3 regions of the Rhizobium sullae genome follow, and region 2 is predicted to be linked to each of the others. Evidence: predicted binding sites of a transcription regulator. Region 2 holds the regulator's gene; each other region holds the start of a gene.
The links. Region 2 encodes LexA, which represses DNA repair genes until DNA is damaged. Its sites were predicted from a motif close to TGTTCNNNNTGTGTTCNG; they were not measured.
Positions count from the first base shown of each region.

Region 1: the regulator LexA is predicted to act here: its motif matches at 3,540-3,557, upstream of dinB (DNA polymerase IV).
Region 3: the regulator LexA is predicted to act here: its motif matches at 2,559-2,576, upstream of N2599_RS17810 (ImuA family protein).

Region 1 covers NZ_CP104144.1:2,516,511-2,524,582, forward strand. Annotated here, with positions in the region: gene N2599_RS32950 (error-prone DNA polymerase) at 1-1,297, opposite strand, end outside; gene N2599_RS32955 (Y-family DNA polymerase) at 1,294-2,817, opposite strand; gene N2599_RS32960 (ImuA family protein) at 2,732-3,493, opposite strand; gene dinB (DNA polymerase IV) at 3,740-4,876, shown strand; partial or broken gene N2599_RS32970 (FAD-dependent monooxygenase) at 5,083-5,353, shown strand; gene N2599_RS32975 (SARP family transcriptional regulator) at 5,424-7,379, shown strand; gene N2599_RS32980 (phosphatase PAP2 family protein) at 7,421-8,072, shown strand, end outside.
Region 2 covers NZ_CP104143.1:1,794,082-1,802,153, reverse strand. Annotated here, with positions in the region: gene gltA (citrate synthase) at 1-739, opposite strand, end outside; partial or broken gene N2599_RS09100 (hypothetical protein) at 1,063-1,616, shown strand; gene lexA (transcriptional repressor LexA) at 1,596-2,312, opposite strand; gene N2599_RS09090 (VOC family protein) at 2,519-3,397, shown strand; gene kdsA (3-deoxy-8-phosphooctulonate synthase) at 3,394-4,239, shown strand; gene N2599_RS09080 (methyl-accepting chemotaxis protein) at 4,261-6,105, opposite strand; gene eno (phosphopyruvate hydratase) at 6,550-7,824, shown strand; gene N2599_RS09070 (FtsB family cell division protein) at 7,967-8,072, shown strand, end outside.
Region 3 covers NZ_CP104143.1:3,564,984-3,573,055, reverse strand. Annotated here, with positions in the region: gene N2599_RS17835 (VOC family protein) at 1-399, opposite strand, end outside; gene N2599_RS17830 (hypothetical protein) at 527-757, opposite strand; gene N2599_RS17825 (HpcH/HpaI aldolase/citrate lyase family protein) at 869-1,792, shown strand; gene N2599_RS17820 (DUF1737 domain-containing protein) at 1,789-1,995, shown strand; gene N2599_RS17815 (metallopeptidase family protein) at 1,997-2,434, opposite strand; gene N2599_RS17810 (ImuA family protein) at 2,599-3,543, shown strand; gene N2599_RS17805 (Y-family DNA polymerase) at 3,584-5,002, shown strand; gene N2599_RS17800 (error-prone DNA polymerase) at 4,999-8,072, shown strand, end outside.

The DNA.
Region 1 (8,072 bases), on a different replicon from region 2:
TCTTCGTCATATCCTCCGGCAGGCCTAACGCCTTGCCGACGTCGCGGACAGCCCCCTTCGAGCGATAGCGGATGACGGTCGAACACAAAGCAGCATGGTCGCGACCATAGGTGTCGAACACCCATTGCATGACGATCTCGCGCCGTTCGTGCTCGAAATCGACGTCGATATCGGGCGGCTCGCGGCGCTGTTCCGAAACGAAGCGCTCGAACAGCAGGTCGTTGCGGTCCGGGTCGATTGAGGTAACGCCAAGCACATAACAGACAGCGGAATTGGCAGCCGATCCCCTGCCCTGACAGAGAATGTCCTTTGAGCGAGCAAAGCGGACGATCGAGTTCACCGTCAGGAAGTATGGTGCGTATTCGAGCTTCTCGATCAGTCGCAGCTCGTGCTCGAGGTTCCCCCGCACCTTGTCCGGCAGACCTTCGGGATAACGCTCAGCCGCCCCTTCCCAGGTGAGCTGCTCCAGCGTCTGCTGCGGTGTCAGTTCCGGATGCGAGCGTTCCTCCGGATATTGATAGGCGAGTTCATCGAGCGAGAAACGGCAGCGCTCCATGATTTCGATGGTGCGGGCAAGCGCCTCCGGATAGCGGTTAAAGAGCCGCGCCATTTCTTCCGGTGGTTTTAGATAGCGATCGGAATGCCGTTCACGCCTAAAGCCGGCATCATCAATGGTGATGTTGTGGCGGATGCAGGTGACGACATCCTGCAGGATGCGTCGCTCGGGATCGTGAAACAGCACGTCATTGGTCACCACCGTCGGCACCCGCGCCGCCGCCGCCATGTTCGACAGTTCGTGCAGACGCAGTTGATCGTTCGGCCTTCGGCGCAGCGTCAGTGCCAGATAGGCGCGATCACCGAAGGCCTCGCGCAGGCGACGCAGGTTGAGAGCGCAGGTCTCATCGGCGTGGTCCGGGATGAAGACGGCAATCAGCCCCTCGCCATAGGCGACGAGATCTGCCCAATCGAGGCGGCATTTCGCCTTGCCGGCGCGTTTCTTGCCGAGCGACAGCAAACGGCAGAGCCGCGCATAGGTCGGCCGGTCAGTCGGATAGACAAGCACCGACAGACCGTCGGTGAGATCAAGGCGACAGCCGACGATCAGCCGGACGCCGGTATCCCTGGCCGCCTGATGAGCGCGGACGATACCGGCGAGCGAATTGCGATCGACGATCGCCAAGGCCTCAATGCCGAGTCCGGCCGCCCGCGCGAACAGTTCCTCGCAGGAGGACGCTCCGCGCAGGAACGAAAAGTGCGAGGTGACCTGCAGTTCGGCATATCGTTCAGTTGCCGTCATCCGAATATCCCATGGAGGAACCATTTGTGGCTGCCGGTTTCGCTGTGCTCACCGTCACCGGCGCGAAAGATCCAGTAGCGCTCGCCGGCATCGTCCTCGATCTGGAAATAGTCCCGGACCGCGACCAGTTCAGCATCCCTCTTCCACCATTCGCCGAAGACACGCTCGGGGCCATCGGCACGCTTGACGCGGCGTCGCGTGCCACGCCAGGTGAAACTGACTGGCGGATGATCGGGCAACAGCGCCATCGTCTCGATCGGCTCGGGATGCAAAAGCAGCCGGGCCGGTCGCGCCCAGTGATCCGGCCAGGTCTCGCCATTGTCCGGGGTCATCGGCGCCACGCGGGTAACGGAACGCTCGGGCACATCGCTGGCAACCGGCGCGAAACGATAGAGCCGCCTCTCGCCGATGCGGTTGCCAAGGATGTCGATCAACCCGGAAACATCGGCTTCCGGTTCCTCGACCAGCGACGAGATCACCTGCCGCGCGACGAGCGGTTCGGCATGGGTCGCCGTCAGCGACATGATCTCGATGCCGAAGCCGGGTTCGATGGTCTCGATCCGGTCGGTGAGCAACCGCGTCAGCCGCTTGACGTCGCGAATCGGCGTCGCGGTTCCGGCCCGGATGGCCTGATAGGAGCTGTCGACGCGGTGGAACAAGAGATCGACGCGGCGGGCGCCGAGACCTTTTTCCTCGAGCGCGTGACAGAGCTGGTCGACGAGCTTGGCGGTATAGCGCGCGATTGTCTCGGCCGCGGCGATCGGCTCGCCAAAAGCACGGCGGACCTCGACCAGCTCCGGCGTGCGCACCGGATCGATCGGCTCGGCGATCCGTCCCATCGCCTGATCGAGACGGCGGCCGAGTTCCGGCCCGAAGCGAAGGGCCAGCGGGGCGCGCGGCTGGCTCGTAAGTTCGCCGACCGTGTTGAAGCCGAGAACCCGAAGACCATCGACGATGGCTGGGTCGACCCGCAGCGCGGCGATCGGCAGATCTCGGATGACGTCAGCCTGCGTACCCGGCGGAACGACAAGCGTCGGGTTGGCCCGGAATCGCGCACTGGCATGGGCGGCACCCCAGGTGTCTGCGACTGCCGCGCGTGCGGCAATGCCCGAGGCGAAGAAGCGGTTGACCATGCCCGACAGCATCAGCTCCTCGCCGCCATGCAGGTGATCGGCGCCGGTCGTGTCGATCACCAGACTGTCAGGCGGATCGGCGGCAACGATCGGCGCATAGCGTTGCAGCGCCCAAAGCGCCAGACGTTCGAGCGCCTCGGTGTCGGCGGCCGGATCCGCATCCATGACGACGAGGCCGGTCACCAGTGCCTGCGCCTTGGTTGCCGGCATCCCGATCCGCAAGCCGGCCGCGCGTGCTGCCTGATCGACGGCCAGCACGAGGCGCCGCCTCTGCTGGCGGCCGATTAGGACGAGCGGCGTCTCAGGCGGAGGCGCGGCGTCGCCCAATCTCCGTCTGAGGCGATCCGTGGACCACATCGGAAGGAAGAGCGATACGACCCTTGGCATCTGGGGCCTCCACTTCAAAATCAGCACTTTCACCGGCGCGACAGCGGATAAGTTCAAGCAGCCAGCGGGCGCGGCCGACGCCTGGAACCGGCAAGGGAGAAGACGGCAACACCGAGACGCGCCAGCGTGTAACCGATGCGGTCGGTTGCCCGAAGTCGGAAGCCTCGGTCTGCCGCCGCCAGCGGCGGATGGCGATGCCGATCGTGCCTGAACTTTCGGCGGCAAGCTGCAGCCGGCGGGACGCTGTTATCGAAAGCCGTGCCAGTTCGCCGACGACAGCGCCAAGCCCGCCATGGCGCAGTCCCTCCTCAATGCAGGAGAGTAGTGCCTTCTCGTCACCCGCTTCGACATAGATGACCCGCCCAGGCAGCAGGCCCACCTGGGCAAGTGCCGGTGCGAAGAGGTCCGGCCGTGTGACGCACCAGAGCACCTTGCCCTTGGTACGCGCCGCGATCCCGGCGGCAAACAGTGCTGCCGCGGCGCCATCGATCGCGCCATTGCCGCCGCCAGCAACCTCATGCAGCGCACCCAGCGCCAGCCCGCCTCCCGGCAGCCGGCGGTCGATCGCCGGAACGGCGAATGGAAGTGTCGCCCGACCACGAACCACCCCGCCCTCCAGCCGCTCGATGCGTTCGCGCAGCTCGGCGATGATAGTGTTGACGGCGCGGTCACGCATGCGAAATGGCACCTCCTCGGGCTTGCAACGGTAGAAACTGCTGCTATGTTCCCTATTTGTTCTTAAACCGAACAGGAGTCAATCAACCCTCGAGCGACTCTTCTGGGTTGAGCACGATCCCATCCGCAAATTTCGATGGGCGGCAGAGAGGGTGGTCGTTCACGATGCCAGGATCGTTCGCTCACTGCTGCTCAATCCCGGCGCAGGTTCGGATAAGATGGATAGCCGTAAAGTGAAAGGAAATACATGTTGATCGCGCGGGAGCCGGAAGGCGATGGCAGGAGCGGAGCCGACGCGGTTCCCTCCCCTGCCGGCGGCGTGCGCAAGATTCTGCATGTGGACATGGACGCGTTCTATGCCTCGGTCGAGCAGCGCGATAATCCGGCGCTCCGCGGCAAACCGGTCGCCGTCGGCTATCCGGAGGCGCGGGGCGTGGTCGCCGCCGCCAGTTACGAGGCACGCAAATTCGGTGTCCATTCGGCGATGCCCTCGGTGACCGCCAGGCGCAAATGTCCAGAGCTGATCTTCGTGCCACACCGCTTCGACGTCTACCGGGCGGTATCGGAGCAGATTCATGCGATCTTTTCCGATTACACGCACCTGATCGAACCGCTGTCGCTCGACGAAGCCTATCTCGACGTCACCGAAAACCTCAAGGGCATGGAGTTCGCAACCGAGATCGCCGAGCAAATCCGCGCCAGGATCAGGGCCGAGACCGGGCTTACAGCATCGGCCGGTGTTTCGTACAACAAATTCCTCGCCAAGATGGCCTCCGACCAGCGCAAGCCCGACGGATTGTTTGTCATCACGCCGAAGCAGGGTCCAGCCTTCGTCGAGGCCCTGCCCGTCAAGAAGTTCCACGGTGTCGGACCCGCGACAGCTGAGAAGATGCTGAGGCTCGGGATTGAGACCGGCGCCGATCTGAAAGCCCGCGATCGCGCCTTCCTGCAGCAGCAGTTCGGGAAATCGGGGCCATATTTCTACTGGATCGCCCGCGGTATCGACGAGCGCGAGGTCAAGCCGGATCGCGTCCGCAAATCCATCGGCGCCGAGGATACCTTTCGGGAGGATATTCATGATGTGGAGGCCGCCAGCGCCGCCCTGCAGCCATTGATCGACAAGGTCTGGCGCTATTGCGAGACCAACGGCATTCGCGGCAAGACCGTGACGCTGAAGGTGAAGTGGGGAGATTTCACGCAGATCACCAGGAGCAAGACCGCAGCCGTACCGGCTACGAGCGCGGCCGAAATCGCTGCCATTGTGGAGCTGTTGCTGTTGCCGATGTTTCCTGTTCCAAAAGGAATCCGACTGCTGGGCGTGACCCTCTCGTCCCTCGACCATGATGATGAGAAAGACGAACCGCAGCTCGCATTTGCTTTATGAACCGCATCGCCAGAATCCATTTTCTCTCACCCGTACTATTTTCAGACTGAAGCTTTATCGCGCATCTCCATACTGTCGCACAACCGTGGTAGATTTCGGCCAGCCAATGGCGGAAGGCGGGTGTGCGCGGCCTTTTCGCGCCCACCATCGAAGCCTTCTACCGCCGCGGGCCGCATTGCGCTCGAGAACTTCTATGAAGACGTCGAGGAAAGGGCTTAACCTTAGGGCTTGAGACGCAATGGACCTGGGATGGAAGCTGGCTGCCACGATCCGCGGCGATGCGCCGGTTGGTCTGCTCGACAGCTATGTGAGCGAACGGCATCCAGTGGAAGCACAGGTCCTTGACCGGTCGCACGCGCAGGTCGCACTCATGCGGCCAAGCGGGGTTCACGCGCGCTTGAAGCCATCATCCGCGATCTAATCGACGGGCGTGACGGAGCGACCTATTTCGCCGAGCGCGTCTGGGGGGTGTCTCTCCTTTGACGCTGCTTTGACGGCGGGGTGCTACGGCCGGTTTGCGAAATTACCCAGAGGAATTCAGCCGGTTATGCTTCAGTTCGACCATCGCCAAAGCGTCAATATGCCTTTCGGAATCCCAATTTCCCTTCCCGGTGGCTTGCCAGGCGCCGCAATTATGGCAGACTGGTTTGCGGATGCTAGGTCTTCGGGCTGCCAAACGAGCGCGTCGGAGGCAACGGGGGCGGGGCCTGTGGATCGCATGGACAAGGAGCAAAATCCGTTTCGGATGTTCCTGCTCGGGCCTTTTGCCCTTGTGGACGCTGGAGGGCGGCCGGTTACTCCGAAATCCAAAAAAGCCCAGGCTCTTCTGGCGATGCTTGCGTTGTCCGCTCGAGGCTCGCGCTCGAGAATCTGGCTTAGGGACAAGCTGTGGAGCGATCGCTCCGACGACCAGGCGGCAGCTAGTCTGCGCCAGGCCCTTTTGGACATTCATAAGACTTTGGGAGCGGCACGTGATCTTTTGATCGCGGACAAGAATACCGTTTGGCTGGATATGGATCGACTCGTACTCGACACCGACCTGGTGGTTCGGATGGAGCGGTCGGCCGACCAAATCACCGACGAATTGCTCGAAGGTATCGACATCCGCGATCCGGAGTTCGAGGACTGGTTGGCGCTGGAACGGCAGAACTGGTATCGCCGGCTCGATGAAGGACAAGTCCACGATGTATTCGAGCCGCGACAGCAGCCGAGCCGCGATATCGCCAAACATTCCGCCCTGCTGCCATTAACAGGCGCCCCGGATAGGCCGAGACAAGGCAAAGCCCTGGAAATCGCCAGCAGCAACTCATATCGGGGGCCAGGCGACGGTGGCTGGCAATGGATCATGGCCCTTCAGTCCCCCATCGTGGTGGGTGCCGGAGAGGGCGGACAAATTGCTGCGACACGGTTCCAAAACCTCATTGCAAAAGCCATCATCGATGGACTGGGCATTGGCGTCACCGACCTCTCCTTCACCTTGCCGGATATTGAACAGCGCGAACAGCAGATCAGCCTTCCGATATTTCTACAGCTTCGCCTGACGTTTGACGGTGACATGGTGCTGATCGAACTGGTGATGAAGCACCTGATCAACAACCGTATTCATTGGCTGGGCAGTCAGGCAATCAGCCGCACGCAGTTTGAGCGAGGCGAGTTCGGTACCGCTGCTGCGTTGATCAGCCAGACCGTTGATCAGCTGGCCTATTTCCAGGAGACTCAGGCAAACGATGGCCGACTGTCGCAAGACGGCCTCCTGATCGACGCCGTCAATGCGATCTTTCGGCTGTCCCGCGGCGATTTAGATAACGCGGAGCGGCGCCTGGAAGAACAGATCCAGTATCAGCCGCGGTCATCGACGTTTGCCTGGCTGTCATTCATTCGAACTTTCCAGGTCGGCCAACGTTTCAACGCGCTCGACGCGCATCTGATCGAGGAAGCCCAGGTCTATGCGCGCAAGGCGCTGGAGCTCGATCCGCAGAATTCCGTGTCGCTCGCGCTCGTCGGCCACGTCCATTCGTTCCTGTTCGGCGAATATGACTACGCGGCTAACCTGTTCGAAAAATCAATCCGCCTGAACCCGGCTCTGCCGCTCAGCTGGGATCTCTACGCCATGCTTCATTGCTATGCAGGCCAGCCCGATAAAGCCGTGGCCATGGCGCGTTGGGTACAAGAGCTCGGCGTCTACAGCCCACATAGATACTACTTCGATACGACCAAATGCATTGCAGCAGCGCTTGCAGGCGATCATGCCGCAGCCATAGCTGCAGGTGAAGAAGCCCTGCGGTCACGGCCGAACTTCAACAGCCTGCTGCGCTATCTTGCCTCCAGTCATGCCCATTCCGGCGATCTCGGCGGCGCGCGCCATTACCTGCAGCGTCTTGAGGTGGTCGAGGGCGGCTTCTCCATCAATGCCCTACGCGGCAGCGGCTATCCGCTGCTCAACACAGGCGGCGGCCAGATCTTGATCGACGGCCTGCTCAAGGCAGGCGCCAAGCTGCGCTGAACCCAGGACAATTCTTCATATCATCGCGCAAGGAGGCTGCAATGGAAGCGGAGACTATCCAGGAATCGCAATCAAAAATTGTTTTATTTCTAAACAGATATAAATTCAGGATTGAGCCGGATACGGTCCTTCCGTGCGAGCCCAGGGACGATGCCAGCGCTGATCCTCTCGCCGGTGCATCGCAGGCTGCGCCTGATGCAGCCTCCGCACCTGCGCTTTTCCTCGGCACGGATGAGGATGCATCGCCCCTGGCCGGACCCATGATGGCGACGATGGCCGTCGCCTCGGTCCTCAACAAGAGCGTGGCGAACAAGTCGGTGCTCAACAAGGCGTCGCTGAACAAAAACAAAAACAAAAATAAGAATAAGAATAAGTCGCCCATGGACGGCGCCAGCCCCGGCGTGTCGCAGCTTATCCCCTACTTCGAGCTGCGCAGGCTGCACCAGCAGCCGTCACGCAACGCCTATACCGCGGCGCGGCGCTTCACTTGGGAAGTGCTGGATATACTTCCGCCACCCGGCCCGGATTATACCCGTCTCGAGACGACGGTACTGCTCTCCATGCAACGCCGTGACCGCGAACGTGTGCGGCGCCTGCCCGATATCCAAATCGAGTCGACGATCTCCGTGGCGGAATTCACCCGCGTATTGCATATCGAGGATCTCAGCGGTTTTGAGCAGACGGAAGGCCTTT
Region 2 (8,072 bases):
CGCCCGAGGAGCCGGCGAGACGGACCGTCGAGGTCGATGCGTTCTGCTCGTGGTCGGCATGCAGGATGAAGATACGGTCCATGGCGCGTGAAAGGACCGGGTTCACGACATATTCTTCGCAAGGAACCGCGAAGCACATGCGCAAAAAGTTCGAGGCGTAGTCGAGATCGTTCTTCGGGTAAACGAAGGGCTGGCCGATATAGTACTTGTAGGCCATGGCCGCGATCGTCGGCATCTTGGCGATCATGCGCAGGCTTGCAACCATGCGCTGATGTGGATCGGTGATGTCCGTCGAGTCGTGGTAGAAGGCAGACAGAGCGCCGACGCAGCCGCACATGACGGCCATCGGATGCGCGTCGCGGCGGAAGCCGGTGAAGAAGCGCGACATTTGCTCGTGCACCATGGTGTGATGCGTGACGCGGAAGTCAAAGTCCTTCTTCTGCGCGGCCGTCGGCAGTTCACCGTAAAGCAGCAGATAGCAGACTTCCAGGAAGTCGCCGTGCTCGGCAAGCTGTTCGATCGGGTAGCCGCGATGCAGCAGAACGCCTTCATCGCCGTCGATATATGTGATCTTCGATTCACAGGAAGCGGTCGAGGTGAAACCAGGATCGTAGGTGAAGGAACCGGTGTTTTTGTACAGTGCACCAATATCGATGACATCCGGACCGATCGTTCCGCTTTTCACGGAAAGATTGGCGGTTTTGTCGCCGACTTTGATTGTTGCGCTTTGATCCGTCATGCTGATCCTCCAAACTGGCGGCGGCGCCATAAAAGCGCCATAGGGTTAAGCGTCCTCTCCGATAGCTATATGATCACGGCGCCAATGCCAAGTTACCGTGGCGCCATTTTGTGCATCGCAGTATCAACTTTTAGACACTCCTGCGATGCCGGAGGCGCATAACGGAAGCCAATGATTTAATTCGGCTTTTGGCAATCCAATTTTTTTGGCTTTTTTCAATCGATTATTGTTGCTGAAACGCCCGTTGGCTGCATTCGGGGTTGTATTAAGAGGTGCCGCCGGGCTGGGTGCAGGCCGGAGTTGAAAACGAGCACGCTGCGCATTTCCGCATCATGCCTGCGGGATTGATTGCCATGCTACTGATGCCCTTCGGGCTCGACGCGCTGCAATGGAGGGTGGTCGGTTTCGGGTTCGATCTGGATCGCGACCGCAAGGACGGTATCCTCATGGGTGGCGACATCGGCGTGGCAGGCTGCCGGGCTGGTACTTTCCGGTAGCAGTCACCGGCTTCCCGCTGCTTACTCCGCTGCGCACGAAGTTCCGGCATATTGGCACCACGATCGTGTCAGTCTCGACGCTTTTGGTCGCCCGTGCTGACGGTGCTTGACAATGCGTCCTGTCTTGGTCCTGCTTGCCATACCGCGGACATCGTCGTTGCGCCGGTCAGGCTGCGCTCTGCCGATCCGGCGCGATGCCCTTCACGGGCGAAACCTTTCGGAAAGCCGGCGCTATTGAATTGCGCTTTGGAAGCGGAGCAGCACAAATCACAACCGCCTTCGAGAAACTCGATCGTCCCAAGAGCCGCCACCGCGCCTATGATTGGCGCAGCGGTACTTTGCCGGCGATGCGCCGCCGGTCAGTGATAACGGCGGATGAGGCCGACGAGTTTGCCCTGAACCTTGACGCGATCTGGTCCGAAGATGCGGGTTTCGTAGGCCGGGTTTGCGGCCTCGAGCGCAATCGAAGCACCCTTGCGACGGAACCGTTTCAGCGTCGCTTCCTCGTCGTCGACCAGGGCCACGACGATATCGCCGGGGTTTGCGGTACTGCTGTTGCGGATGATGACCGTGTCGCCGTCGAAGATACCAGCCTCGATCATCGAATCGCCCTTGACCTCGAGCGCGTAGTGCTCGCCGGAGCCGAGCATGTCGGCTGGAACGTTGATGTCGTGTGTGTTGTTCTGGATCGCCGAGATTGGAACGCCTGCCGCGATCCGGCCCATGACGGGAACCGAAACGGAGCTGTTATTTCCTTCGTTCGCCGGCTTCGGCGGGACGGCCGTAGGCTGCAGCTTGCCGAGGCTGCCCTCGATGACGCTCGGCGAAAAGCCGCGGCGGGGCTGAATGCTCGGGCTATAGGCTTCCGGAAGCCGGATCACTTCAAGCGCGCGAGCCCGATTCGGTAGGCGGCGAATGAAACCGCGCTCTTCCAGAGCGGTAATCAGCCGATGGATACCGGATTTGGACGCGAGATCCAGCGCATCCTTCATTTCGTCAAAGGACGGCGGCACGCCGGATTCTTTCATGCGCTCATGTATGAAGAGGAGAAGCTCCTGTTGTTTGCGCGTCAGCATCGAAGTTTAACCCCAGTTTCGTGAAACAAAGCCAGAACAGACACTATATGTTCCATATGTGTTCCGCAAGTACCTAAATTTTCGTAAAATTTCCCCTCAACTGTGTTCGTTTTCGAAACTTTTTGTTTGCCGGATAGGGCGCCCGGCTTGCAATGCCGAGATACCCGGCACACATCTTTCGGCACAGGAAACGGAGACGTGACGCCATGCCGCATCCGCTGGATCATCTTGTTCTGCCTGTCACCAACATCGATCTCGCGCGGGATCGACTGGGACGATTGGGGTTCACGGTTGCCGCCGAGGGCCGTCATCCTTTCGGCACGGTGAATGCCTGCGTTTTCTTCTCCGACAAGACCTATCTCGAGCCGCTTGGCGTTGCTAGCGCGAAGGAATGTGAAGAGGCAGTGCGGCACGGAAACGTCTTTGTGGCGCGCGACCAAGCCTTTCGCTTCCGCTGCGGCAATGACGGATTCTCTGCGGCCGTGTTCGCCACGGAAGACGCGGACGCCGATCATGCGCACTTCGTGCGGGCGAGAAAGAGCGGCGGCGGCATGCTGGAGTTTTCGCGCCTGATCAAGATGCCGGACGGGTCGCAATCGACGGGGACTTTCAAGCTTGCCTTTGCCGCCGATCTTCGGGTGCCGGATTTCTTCCTCTTCGCCTGCCAGCGCATCAACGCCTTTCCGGCCGATCGCAGCGCGCTGGAAAAGCATGCGAATGGCGCAACCGGTATCTCGGAGATCGTGCTAAGCGCGCCGGAGCCTGAAGCTTTCGGCTCGTTTCTTCAGTTGGCCGTGTCTACGACGGGAATCGAGCGGACGCCGTTCGGCGTGGCGATCGCGTCAGCGAATACCAGGATTAGCCTGCTGTCGCCGGAAGGGATGGAGGCTTATTTCGATTCGCTGCCGTTAACCGCAGATAAGGGGCTGAGAGGCAGCGCTATCGTTTTCCGCACCACCGATCTTGCCGTGACAGAAGCGCTTTTGGCTGATAACGGGATGACCTATACACGCAAGAACAACAGAGTCCTGGTGAAGCCGGCGCCCGGCCAGGGTGCGATCTTCGCCTTCGAGGAGACCCAATGAGCAATACGAATTCCGAAGTCGCAGTCGGCGAAGGTGCCGGCCGCGTCGTCTTTTCCAACAGCGGCAGGCTGTCACTGATTGCCGGGCCCTGCCAGATGGAGAGCCGCGAGCATGCGTTCATGGTGGCCGGCGTTTTGAGCGAGCTGTGCAAAATGCTCGGCATCGGCCTGGTTTACAAGTCGTCCTTCGACAAGGCGAACCGGACCTCGCTGTCCGCTCAGCGCGGCATCGGCCTTGAGAAGGCGCTGGAAGTCTTTGCCGACCTCAAGAAGGAATTCGGTTTTCCGGTGCTGACGGACATTCATACGGAAGAGCAGTGCGCTGCCGTCGCGCCGGTCGTCGACATCCTGCAGATCCCGGCCTTCCTCAGCCGCCAGACGGACCTCCTCGTTGCCGCCGCCAAGACGGGCCGGGCGATCAATGTGAAGAAGGGCCAGTTCCTGGCACCCTGGGATATGATGAACGTCCTCGGCAAGCTGAATGCCACCGGCAATCCGAACATCCTGCTTTGCGAGCGCGGGGCCTCCTTCGGCTACAACACGCTGGTCTCGGACATGCGCTCGCTGCCGATCATGGCGGCCATGGGCGCCCCTGTCGTTTTCGATGCCACCCATTCGGTGCAGCAACCCGGCGGGCAGGGCGGCTCGACCGGCGGGCAGAGGGAGTTCGTCGAGACGCTGGCACGCGCGGCCGTCGCCGTCGGCGTAGCAGGCGTCTTCATCGAGACGCATGAGGATCCCGATCACGCACCGTCCGACGGCCCGAACATGGTCCATCTGAAGGACATGCCCCGGCTGCTCGAAAAGCTGCTGGCCTTCGACGCGATCGCCAAGGCGGCTTGAACGGACATGAGGTGCCTGCCGTCAGCCTGCAAGCGCCATCCTTTGGCCTGAGTGCGACCGCGTTGCGGTAGGGGCCGTCAGGTCGTCGAGACGGAAACGGGACAGCAGGTGATTGAGGTGTATCGCCTCTTCACCAAGTTCGCGGCAAGCTGCACTCGTCTGCTCAACCATCGCCGCGTTCTGCTGCGTGACGCTGTCCATTGTGTTGACGGCGGCGTTGACTTCCAGGAGAGCGGTCGTTTGTTCGGAAGAGGAACGCACGATCGCCTCGATCAGCGCCGTGACCCTGAAAACCTGCTGATCGATATTGCTGAGCGCCTTACCGGTGCGGTTGACCAGTGCAACGCCGGCTGACACCTGATTGGAAGACGTCTCGATCAACTGCTTGATTTCCTTCGCTAGATTGGCAGAGCGGCCGGCAAGGTCGCGCACTTCCTGCGCAACGACTGCAAAACCCTTTCCGGCTTCACCGGCGCGGGCGGCTTCCACGCCGGCATTGAGCGCGAGGAGGTTGGTCTGGAAGGCGATTTCATCGATGACGTTGATGATCTCGCCGATCTGCACAGATGATGTCTCGATCTTCTCCATCGCAGCGACCGCCTCATGCACGACGGTTGCCGAATAGCTGGCACTTTCCTTGGTCGCCATCATCATCGCGTTCGCTTCATTGGCCCGTTCCGACGAGTTCTTGACGGTAACCGTGATCTGGTCGAGCGCCGAGGCTGCTTGCTCCAGAGAAGCGGCCTGATGCTCGGTGCGCCGGGCCAGGTCGTCCGTGCTCGATGCGATTTCGCCGGAGCCGGTCCGAACCGTATTCGTGACGGCCGAGATTTCCGTCATCGCGCCGGAAAGCGTGTGGATGCTCGAATTGAACTGCTCGCGCAACTTTTCATAGGCCGCTTCGAAGGGCTCGCTTAGCTGGATGGTGAGGTCGCCGCCGGAAAGGCGTTCCAGGCCGCGGCTCAGGCTCGCGATGACGCGCTCGCGGACGGCTTCCTCATCTGCCTTGGTGGCGGCAAGCGCCGCATCACGCTGCGTTTGGGCCTGACGTTCGGCATCCTGGCGCTCGCGGATATTGTTCCGCTCTTCGGCGGCTTCGCGGAAGACAGTAACGGCGCGCGCCATCTCACCGATCTCATCTCCGCGGCGGCTGAAGGGCACCTCCTTCGAATAGTCGCCGCCGGCAAGGATCGCCATATAGTCGCGCATCGCCGAGAGCGGCACGATGGCGCGGCGTCGGAAGACGTACAGGCCGCCGAGAAGCAGGCAAAGCGAGACTGCGGCAGCTGCGAGCGTGATGGTCGAGAGGATGCGTGTCTGTTCTGCGGCTTCCTTTTCGGCATCCGCCAGGAAGGTATTCGCCATATCCACGAGCTCGTTGACGGAGCTTTCATGAATATGGAAATTCGTCGCAAGTTTTTCGAAGGACGCCGGGATGACTGCGGAGTCATTCTTGAGAATGGCCGGCGCGAGTTCCTCCAACATCACCTTCCAAAACACGTCGCCTTTGACGAGCACATCGTTCAGGAGCTTTTGCTTGAGGTCAGCGCTGAGCGCCGTCGTCAGCCAATATTTGCGGCGATCCTCATAAGCGGGTTTCAGGATGTTTTCGATGCGGTCGATGTTTTTCTTCGCAACGTCGGGGCGCTGCACTGCTTCGAGCGCAAGCATGTAGGATTCGACGACGTAGAGAGGCGGCGGCAGAATATCGGCGACGAGATCCTTGCCGTAGATGATCTGCCTGTACACCTCGCCGTTCACCCGCAGCTTGTTGAAGGCGTAATTCTGTATGCCGATCGAAGCGATCAATCCAGCGGTGACGACCACCGCGAAGATTGCAAGACTGCGTGCAATATTGAGTTTCATCCTGCGCCCCATGAATTGAATAGCGAACAGATGCTGTTCGTTGAAATTATTTTGGAATTTCCGTGGGAACCTGAAATCGTGAAGGTCCGCATAATCAGGCGGGTTTGGACCGCACGAGGAAGTGCATCATGCAATACTACTTGCCGGAGAGCGGGGCAGTATTTCCTCAGTGAGTATTAATTATAATATTGATTGGTTACTGACCGATAAATTTACAACCAAATCGAAAGTGATGGAGGTTGTTTTCAAAACCTGAGGTTTCGAAGTGCCGGAACGAGCTCGCTGGCAGCGGATTGACGACGTGGCAAGCGGTCTCTTCAAAAGCCTGACATATTCGCGCTATAGGCCCGTGCCAGCCGTGTGTCGTCGGTGTGGCATTGTAATTTGCGTGCCTTCGATTAAACAGCTTCGAACGATTTATCACCCACCGAGCAGGAAGAGATCATGACCGCAATTACCGACATTATCGCCCGCGAGATTCTCGACAGCCGAGGCAATCCGACCGTTGAAGTCGATGTCTATCTCGAAGATGGCAGCATGGGCCGTGCGGCCGTGCCGTCAGGCGCCTCGACCGGTGCGCATGAGGCCGTCGAAGTTCGCGATGGCGGCAAGCGCTATCTTGGCAAGGGTGTCGAAAAGGCCGTCGAGGCTGCCAACACGGAAATCTTCGACGCGATCGGCGGCATCGATGCCGAGAACCAGATCCAGATCGACAACATCATGATCGAACTGGACGGCACGCCGAACAAGTCGCGCCTCGGCGCCAATGCCATCCTCGGCGTGTCGCTCGCCGTTGCCAAGGCGGCCGCCCAGGCATCCGGCCTGCCGCTCTACCGCTATGTCGGCGGTGCGAGTGCCCATCTCCTGCCGGTTCCGATGATGAACATCATCAACGGCGGCGCGCATGCCGACAACCCGATCGACTTCCAAGAGTTCATGATCCTGCCGGTTGGCGCCGATTCGATCCGCGAAGCGGTTCGCATGGGCTCGGAAGTCTTCCACGTCCTCAAGAAGGAACTGTCGGCCCAAGGTCATAACACCAATGTTGGCGACGAGGGCGGCTTCGCGCCGGGCCTGAAGAGCGCGCCGGAAGCGCTCGACTTCATCATGAAGTCGATCGAGAAAGCCGGCTACAAGCCGGGTGACGACATCTGCCTCGGTCTCGACTGCGCCTCGACGGAATTCTTCAAGGACGGCAAGTACGTTCTCGAAGGAGAGGGCCGCACGCTGGAATCGGGCGCCATGGCCGAATATCTCGCCGATCTCGCCGGCAAGTACCCGATCATCTCGATCGAAGACGGCATGGCTGAAGACGATTGGGACGGCTGGAAGGCTCTGACGGACCTCGCCGGCAAGAAAGTGCAGCTGGTCGGCGACGACCTTTTCGTCACCAACTCGGAGCGCCTGCGCGACGGCATCCGCATGGGCGTCGCCAACTCGATCCTCGTGAAGGTCAACCAGATCGGCTCGCTGACGGAAACGCTCGACGCCGTCAACACCGCGCACAAGGCAGCCTACACCGCCGTCATGTCGCACCGCTCCGGCGAAACGGAAGACTCCACGATCGCCGATCTGGCGGTCGCCACCAATTGCGGTCAGATCAAGACGGGCTCGCTGTCGCGCTCGGACCGTCTGGCAAAGTACAACCAGCTGATCCGCATCGAAGAGGGTCTCGGCCCGCAGGCCCGCTACGCCGGCCGCTCGATCATCCGCGGCTGATAGTCTTTAAGAATCAGTTGTTTGAAACCCGCGCTTCACCGGCGCGGGTTTTTTATTGCGCGAAATTCACAGTCAACGGACGGTTAATCTCTCAGGCGTAAGCTCGCTGCAATCGGTAATGCGTTTCAGAGCATGTGTGCGTATGTGGACAAAGCATCATAAGAAGAGAAAGATTGGGCGGTTCGTCATTCCGGCCATGACGGTCGCTTTTCTCTCCTATTTCGGTTATCACTGCATTCACGGCGACT
Region 3 (8,072 bases), 1.8 Mb from region 2:
CCCCCAGAGCACACCGAATGGATCGCGAAGCTGACCGTAGCGGTCGCCCCAGAACATTCGTTCGACCGGCATGACGACCTCGGCGCCGACAGACACGGCGCGCTCCCACCAGGAGTCGATGTCATCGACGATCAGCTGTATTGCGAAGCCTTCATGGCCTTTGAAGGGATGGCCGTATTCAGGATAGGCATCCGACAGCATGAGAGAGCTGCCATTGATATAAAGATGCACATGCATCGTCCGACCCTTCTCGTCGGCTGGCACGACATAGGCTTCTTCGGCGTTAAATGCCTTCTTGTAGAATTCCGCGGCCTTGAGCGCGCCGTCGACCGTCAGATAGGGCAGCAGGCCGTTTTTGACCGGGGGCATCTTGGCGGGGACGTTTTCGTTGCTATCCATGTTCTTCCTCCGTCTCTTGATTTTAAAGGTCCGGCATCACGGCCGACCGCTTCAAGGACGTAGGACTAGAACGGGAGCCGACAGCTCCATAAAGAATTTTTGTGAAGGGCTGAATGGCCGGTTGCGATCACAGATCGATTATCGTGCCGCGGCCGTCGTTCCAGATGCGCATTTCACGCTTTGCCTCAGCCTTGGCGCGGACGGGCGCCGGCTTCATCTTCATCGAAAGCGCACGGCCGACCATGAGGACGGTCAGGATACCGCCGATGGCGAGCGTCACCGAAACGGTGAGAGCAGCGAGCGCCACGAATACAGTGATCCCTGACAGCATGAGGAAGATGGAACGTATATTCTGCATGAGTTTAGACCTTTCTACGAAAGGAATGTGGTCCTTGGTTTTCCTCTCTGCAAGTCAAGCATGGCTTTTTGTTGTCTTGCCACTCTTCACAAAGCTTGGCACACATTCGTGATGAGCCAGAATTCGCCCGTCCGTTCCTTCAGTCTGCACCGTTCAGTGCTGAGCGTTCCCGCCATCAATCTCCGCGCGCTCGAAAAGACCCGTGCGCTCGATTGCGACGCCGTCATTTTCGACCTCGAAGATTCAGTGGCGTTCGAGAAGAAGGAAGAAGCGCGTGAACACCTGAAAACCTTCTTTTCGGGGAAACCACTCGAGAACAAGGAAAAGATCATCCGCATCAATGCGCTCTCGTCGAGTTTCGGCCATGCCGATATGGAACTGGTGCAGGCTCTCCGGCCGGATGCGGTGCTTTTGCCGAAGGTCGACGAACCGCAGGACGTCATGGCGGTGAGCGACCTTCTTGCCGACGCGGATGCGCCGGAGACCTTGCGTATCTGGGCGATGATCGAGACGCCGCGTGGCATCCTGAACGCTGCCGCAATCGCAGAAGCCGGCCGCACTTTGGGCTCGAGGCTCGATTGCTTCGTTATCGGATTGAACGATCTGCGCAAGGAGACCGGCGTTCTGCCGCAACCGGGCCGAAGCTATCTCGTACCGTGGCTGATGCAGGTCATCCTCGCCGTGCGGGCCTATGGTCTCGATGCGATCGACAGCGTTTTCAATGATTTCAAGGAAATGGATGCTTTCGAGGCCGAATGCGCGCATGGCCGAGCCATGGGCTTCGATGGCAAGATGCTGATCCATCCGGCGCAGATCGAGGCTGCCAACCGGCACTTCGCTCCCGACGCGGCTGCCATCCGGGAGGCGGACGAAATCATTGCGGCTTTCGCCGATCCTTCGGCCGAAGGTCTCAACGTCATCAATTTAAACGGCCGGATGATCGAGCGGCTGCATCTTGTCCAGGCGGAAAGCCTGGTCCATAAAGCCCGCCTGATTGCCGAACGCCAGACTGCTGAACGAAAGCCTTTATCATGAAGCTCTACCGCCTTTTGACCGGCCAGGACGACGCCGCGTTCTGTCATCGCGTAACCGATGCGCTCAACAAGGGCTGGTCGCTTCACGGTGTGCCGTCGCTGACCTTCAACGCTCAGACCGGCCAGGTGATTGCCGGCCAGGCGATCGTCAAAGAGGTCGAAGGCAAGGATTATCATCCGGAGATGAAACTCTCCGAACAATAGCTCAGCGGTCGGCAGCTTCCTCGACGCTGGCTTCAATCCGCTCCATGTCGTCATCGCTCAGGCCGAAATGGTGACCGATCTCATGGATGAGGACGTGGGTGATGATGTCTCCAAGCGTTTCTTCGTTTTCCGCCCAATAATCCAGAATGGGACGTCGGTAGAGGCGGATACGATTGGGCATCTCGCCGGTCTCGAGCGTGAAACGCTCGGAAATGCCCCTGCCTTCAAAGAGTCCAAGCAGATCGAACGGCGTTTCCAGCGCCATGTCCTCGAAGACGTCATCGTCCGGAAAATCTTCGATTTCGATGGTCAGATTGTCGGTGAGCGACCGGAACTCATCCGGCAAATGGCTATAGGCTTCCATCGCCAGGGACTCGAATGTGCTGAGCGTTGGAGCATGGCGGTCCCGCCAATCCTCGCTCTGGTTTATGCGGGCCATGAAAAATCCCTTCCTTTGGCGCCCATATAGAACCTTTGTGGAGGATTTTCGAGTGTGGAATCAAAGGCAGGAATAAATTCACAAGAATTGGCTGTTGACTCTTCTAGCAAGCTCTGGAATCCATAAGAACATAACAGGAACAATCTGACTTTGGAGTGAACGTCATGGCGCAGACGGCCGTGGCGCGCGAGCAGCTTTTTGCGCTCCGCGAAACCATCGCGAAACTTGAAGGCAAGCCTGCGCCGGCGCTTGCGGCGGCGGCGCAGGAGGCTTTTGCGACTGGTGACGATACCTATTCGAAATCCGCAAAAACGCCCCCGCGCCTGTCTTTCGGCATTCCAATTCTCGACGAGGCACTTGAAGGCGGTCTGCCGCTTAACGGCATTACCGAAGTCCGCTCTCTGATGCTGAGGCAGGCAGGCGCCGCCAGCGGTTTCGTGCTGGCGCTTGCGGCTTTGCTGCAGCGACAGGAGACGGCGGATGGCATGCCGGTTCTCTGGATCGGCGACAGGATATGCACGATGGAAGCAGGGCTTCCCTATGCTGTCGGCCTCAAGGATTTCGGATTGGAGCCGGAGCGCTTTCTCATTGCTTCGCCACACAAGTTGGAAGAGGCGCTATGGCTTGCCGAAGCGGCTGTCGAAAGCGGCATCTTCCCCGCCACGATCCTGGAGGTACGCGGCAATCCCGCTCATTTCGGCCTGACGGAAAGCCGGCGATTGAGCTTGCGGGCAAAGGCTTCCGGCCGTCCGCTTTTTCTGTTGCGGCAGGGCGGCGAGGAGGAGGCGAGCAGCGCCTTGTTCCGGCTCCTTGCCGAACCCGCGCCGGTCAGTGCACGGCCTCTGCCGGATGGTTCGATGTTAGGCGGCAGCCTCGGCAATCCGGTTTTTCGTCTCATCCTGGAGAAGAGCCGCAACCCGGCTCCCGTCTCCTTTCTTCTGGAGTGGAATCCTTATGACCGCCGGTTTTTCCCCGTTAACCAACCAGAGCACACTCGCTTTCCAGGCGACCAGTCAGCGCATTCTGTCGCTCAGCTTTCCTCATCTTCCAACCGACAGAATCGCCCGCAAGAGGTGGGGGCTGTCCTGGCGTTCGGCCGGACGCCCTGACGCGCCGCCGATCGTCTGTTCTGGACGGTTCAACAATGCCATGCGCCTGACGGCACTCGATGAGGTGGCGGAACGGATTAAACTGAAGAAAAACCAAGGGGTAGCCGAAGCGCGCGCCATATTCCCCCTTCTGGATGTCATCGAGGAAGATCCCGCCGCCGATCGCCGGCTTCTCGAAGGCATCGCTGATTGGTGCGACCGTTATACGCCGCTGGTGGCGTTCGACGGCAAGGACGGCCTGTTTCTGGATATCACAGGCTGCGCCCATCTCTTTGGCGGCGAAAGGGCTATGCTCAAGGATATCCTTTCCCGGCTCTTCCATATGGGGCTCGATGTTTGCGGCGCGATCTCTTCGTCGCCGGGCCTCTCCTGGGCCGTTTCCCACTTCGGGAGTGGTGGCGTCATTGAAGCCGATGAGATGGAACATGTGCTGGCGCCGTTGCCGGTCGCGGCCCTTCGGCTGGAGGAAGAGACTGTCGAGGCACTGAAGAAGCTCGGGCTCAAATATATCGGCGACCTCCTGTGTGCCCCCCGCGCACCGTTGGCCCGCCGTTTCGGCGCGCAACTCCTGCCCAGGCTCGATCAGGCGCTGGGAGCGGAAGAGGAGCCGGTTTCCCCGCGGCGGCCCGTTGCCAGTCTTTCCGCGGAACGACGCCTCATCGAGCCGATTGGTACGGAAGAAGATATCCTCGCCGTCACCGGCCAGATTGCAGCATCACTGAAAGCATCGCTTGAGGCACGCGGCGCCGGCGGCCGTGCGTTCGAACTCGTGCTGTTTCGCGTCGACGGCAGGGTCTTCAGGATTCCCGTCGGGGCCTCACAGCCTCTCAGGGATCCGAAGCATATCGCTTCGCTGTTCTGCGAGCGTCTGCAGGCAATCCACGACGATCTCGATGCCGGCTACGGCTTTGAAATCCTGCGGCTGAATGTGCTGCGCCATGATCCATTCGATGCGGCACAGGGGGATTTCGAAGGAGGCCGACAGAAGGAGATGTCGCTTGCGACTTTCATCGACCGAGTCTCGGCCCGCCTCGGCACGGATTGCCTACAGAGATTTCAACTGCGCGAGAGCCACGTGCCGGAGCGGGCGGTGACTGCAATTCCCGCCATGGAAGGCCCTCCGGCACGCCGGAAGGCGGAGGTGGGAAATTCCTTTCCTTCACGGAGCGAGCGTCCCCTGCGGCTTTTTGCCCGGCCGGAGCGAATGGAGGCCCTGCTTGCCGAAGTGCCCGACGGCCCGCCGCAAGTCTTCCGCTGGCGGCGTATGCAGCATCGCGTGGCAACAAGCGAGGGACCGGAGCGGCTTGCCATGGAATGGTGGATCGATGGCGCGGATGCCGAGGCGCGCGATTATTTCCGCATCGAGGATGATGCGGGTCACCGTTTCTGGATCTATCGCGAAGGTTTTTACGGGCATGCACTTCCTCCACGGTGGTTCATGCATGGGATTTTCGCATGAGCACGGTGCCCGCATTTTTCGAGATCGGTGCGAGAACGAATTTCTCGTTTCTCGAAGGAGCCTCCAGCCCCGAGGAGATGGTTGTGCAGGCGGCTTGGCTGAAGCTCGGCGGACTCGGGATTGCGGACAAGAATTCGGTTGCCGGCGTCGTGCGGGCGCATGCGCAGGCGGAGGAGATCAGGAAAAAATTCGAGAGGAAGGAAGCTGGCCTTCTGGAAGAGGATGAGAAGGAGAGGAACATTCCCGATCCAATCCGCATCCAGCCAGGTGCACGTCTCGTCTTTTCGGATGGAACCCCGGATGTTCTTGCCTATCCACGGAACAGGAAGGGGTGGGCGCATCTTTGCCGCCTGCTGAGCGCCGGGAACCTGAAAGACGAGGCGGAGAAGGGGACCTGCATTCTTACGGAGACGGAGTTCATGGAATGGGGAGACGAGATGGTACTCGCTCTCGTTCCCGACCGGTCCGTCCTGGACGACGCTGCCGGACGGAAGGCGTTGGAAGACCGTCTGGAGCGGTTCCGGAAGCGATTCCGCAAAGCACTCCACATAGCGCTGGTGCCGGCCTATGACGGCCGCGACAGGCAGGCCTTCGCAGTGCTTGCCATGCTCGCGGCGCGCAACCGCATTCCGCTGATCGCGACCAATGAGCCCCTTTACCATCATCCTGAGCGTCGCCCCCTCTCCGATATCGTGATTGCGATCCGGGAGCATGTGCCGATTGCCGAAGCCGGTTTCCTCCTGGCGCCGAATGCCGAGCGCTACCTCAAGGGAACACGCGAAATGTTCCGTCTCTTCAGGGACTATCCCGATGCGATCGAAAATACGCGCACGTTCTTCTCCAGTCTCACCTTCTCGCTCAGCGAGTTGGAGCACAATTATCCGCCTGAAAACGATCCCGGCGAGACACCTTACGAAACGCTCGAACGGTTGACACGCGCGGGAGCGCAAAAACGCTATCCGGAGGGTATCCCCGAAAAGATCGCGGCGCAGATCGACTATGAACTCAACCTCATCCGCGAGAAAAAATACGCCTCCTATTTCCTGACCGTTCACAAGATCATCCAGCATGCCCGTTGTGAGCTGAAGATTCTTTGCCAGGGTCGAGGGTCGGCTGCGAACTCGGTCATCTGCTACTGCCTCGAAATAACGGAAGTCGATCCGGCCAAGAGCACGCTTCTCTTCGACCGGTTTATCTCGATGGACCGGGACGAGCCGCCGGACATCGACGTCGATTTCGAGCATGACAGGCGCGAGGAGGTCATCCAGTTCATCTATAAAAGATACGGCATAGAGCATGCCGGGCTAACGGCGGGAGTGACTACTTATCGAACGCGCTCGGCTGGCCGCGAAGTCGCCAAGGCCTTTGGGCTTTCGGAAGATGTTCAGTCGGCGATCAGTAGCCTCGTCTGGGGCTGGTCCGACGACAGTCTCTCGGAGCGCGATGCAAAGGCGGGCGGCCTCGACATTGGCGATCCGGTGACGAAGAATGTTCTCAGATATGCGTCCGAGCTTCTCGGGTTTCCGCGCCACCTCACCCAGCACGTCGGCGGATTTGTCATCACCCGGGACCGGCTCGACGAAGTCGTGCCCATCATGAAGACGGCGATGCCGGATCGCTACATGATCGAGTGGGACAAGGACGACCTCGACAACGTCAAGATCCTCAAGGTGGACGTCCTGGCGCTCGGCATGCTGACCTGCCTGCGGAAGGCCTTTTCGCTCCTTCAGCTTCATTACGACGTGAAGAAGACCCTCGCCGATCTCGGTAACAAGGAGCACGGGGACGAAGGCGAGCCCGTCTACGCCATGATGTGCCGGGCCGATACGCTGGGCGTCTTCCAGATCGAAAGCCGGGCGCAGATGAGCATGCTGCCGCGTCTTAAACCGAGGAAATTCTACGATCTCGTCATCGAGGTGGCGATCGTGCGGCCGGGACCAATCCAAGGCGACATGGTGCATCCTCACCTGAAACGCCGAGAACAGTGGAAAAACAACATCCCGATCGAATATCCCAACCCGGAGTTGGAAGCGGTCCTTGAAAGAACGCTCGGCGTTCCCCTGTTTCAGGAGCAAGCCATGCAGATTGCGATCACCGCCGCGGGTTTTGCACCCGCAGAAGCCGACCGGCTTCGGCGGGCAATGGCGACGTTCAAGAGAACAGGAACGATCGGCAATTTCGAGAAGCGGTTCATCGATGGAATGATTGCAAAGAACTACGCCCGTGAATTCGCGCAGCAATGCTTCAACCAGATCAAGGGTTTCGGCGAGTACGGCTTTCCGGAAAGCCACGCGGCTTCCTTCGCGCTGCTCGTTTACGCTTCATCCTGGATCAAGGCCTATTATCCCGATGTTTTCTGCGCGGCGATGCTGAACTCCCAGCCGATGGGGTTTTATGCGCCGGCGCAACTGGTCCGGGATGCGCGGGAGCACGGTGTGGAAATTCGTGCGGTCGATATCAACCGTTCGGATTGGGATTGCCTCTTGGAGGAAGCCCGTTTCGACAGGTCGAAAATCGATTTCCGGCACAAGGATATGTGCGAGGTCATCCGGACGAAGAGAGCGGTTCGTCTCGGTTTCCGGCAGGTGAAGGGCCTTTCCGAAGACAGGATAATGGAGAAATTGATCGCAAATCGAGGTGCCGGTTATCGATCGATCCGCGATCTATGGCTGCGCTCAGGCCTTGAGAAATCGGATATCGAACGGCTGGCAGATGCAGATGCGTTCGGTTCCATCGGCTTGTCGCGGCGCGAGGCGCTCTGGGCAGCGCGGGCGCTCGACGTGAAAAGTGCGGCAGAGAAGCTGCCCTTGTTCGATCGGGTATCCCATGTCGATCTCCAAATCGAACCGAGGATGAAACTGCCCGAAATGCTGCCGGGCGAACAGGTGGTCGAGGATTATCGCTATCTATCGCTATCACTGAAGGCGCACCCTGTTTCCTTCCTGCGAGAGGACTTCCGGAGAGCTGGAATGACGCGCAATGTCGATCTTCTGACCGTGCCGAACGGAAAGAAGGTGACGATTGCGGGGCTGGTGCTGGTCCGCCAGCGGCCGGGCACCGCCAAGGGGGT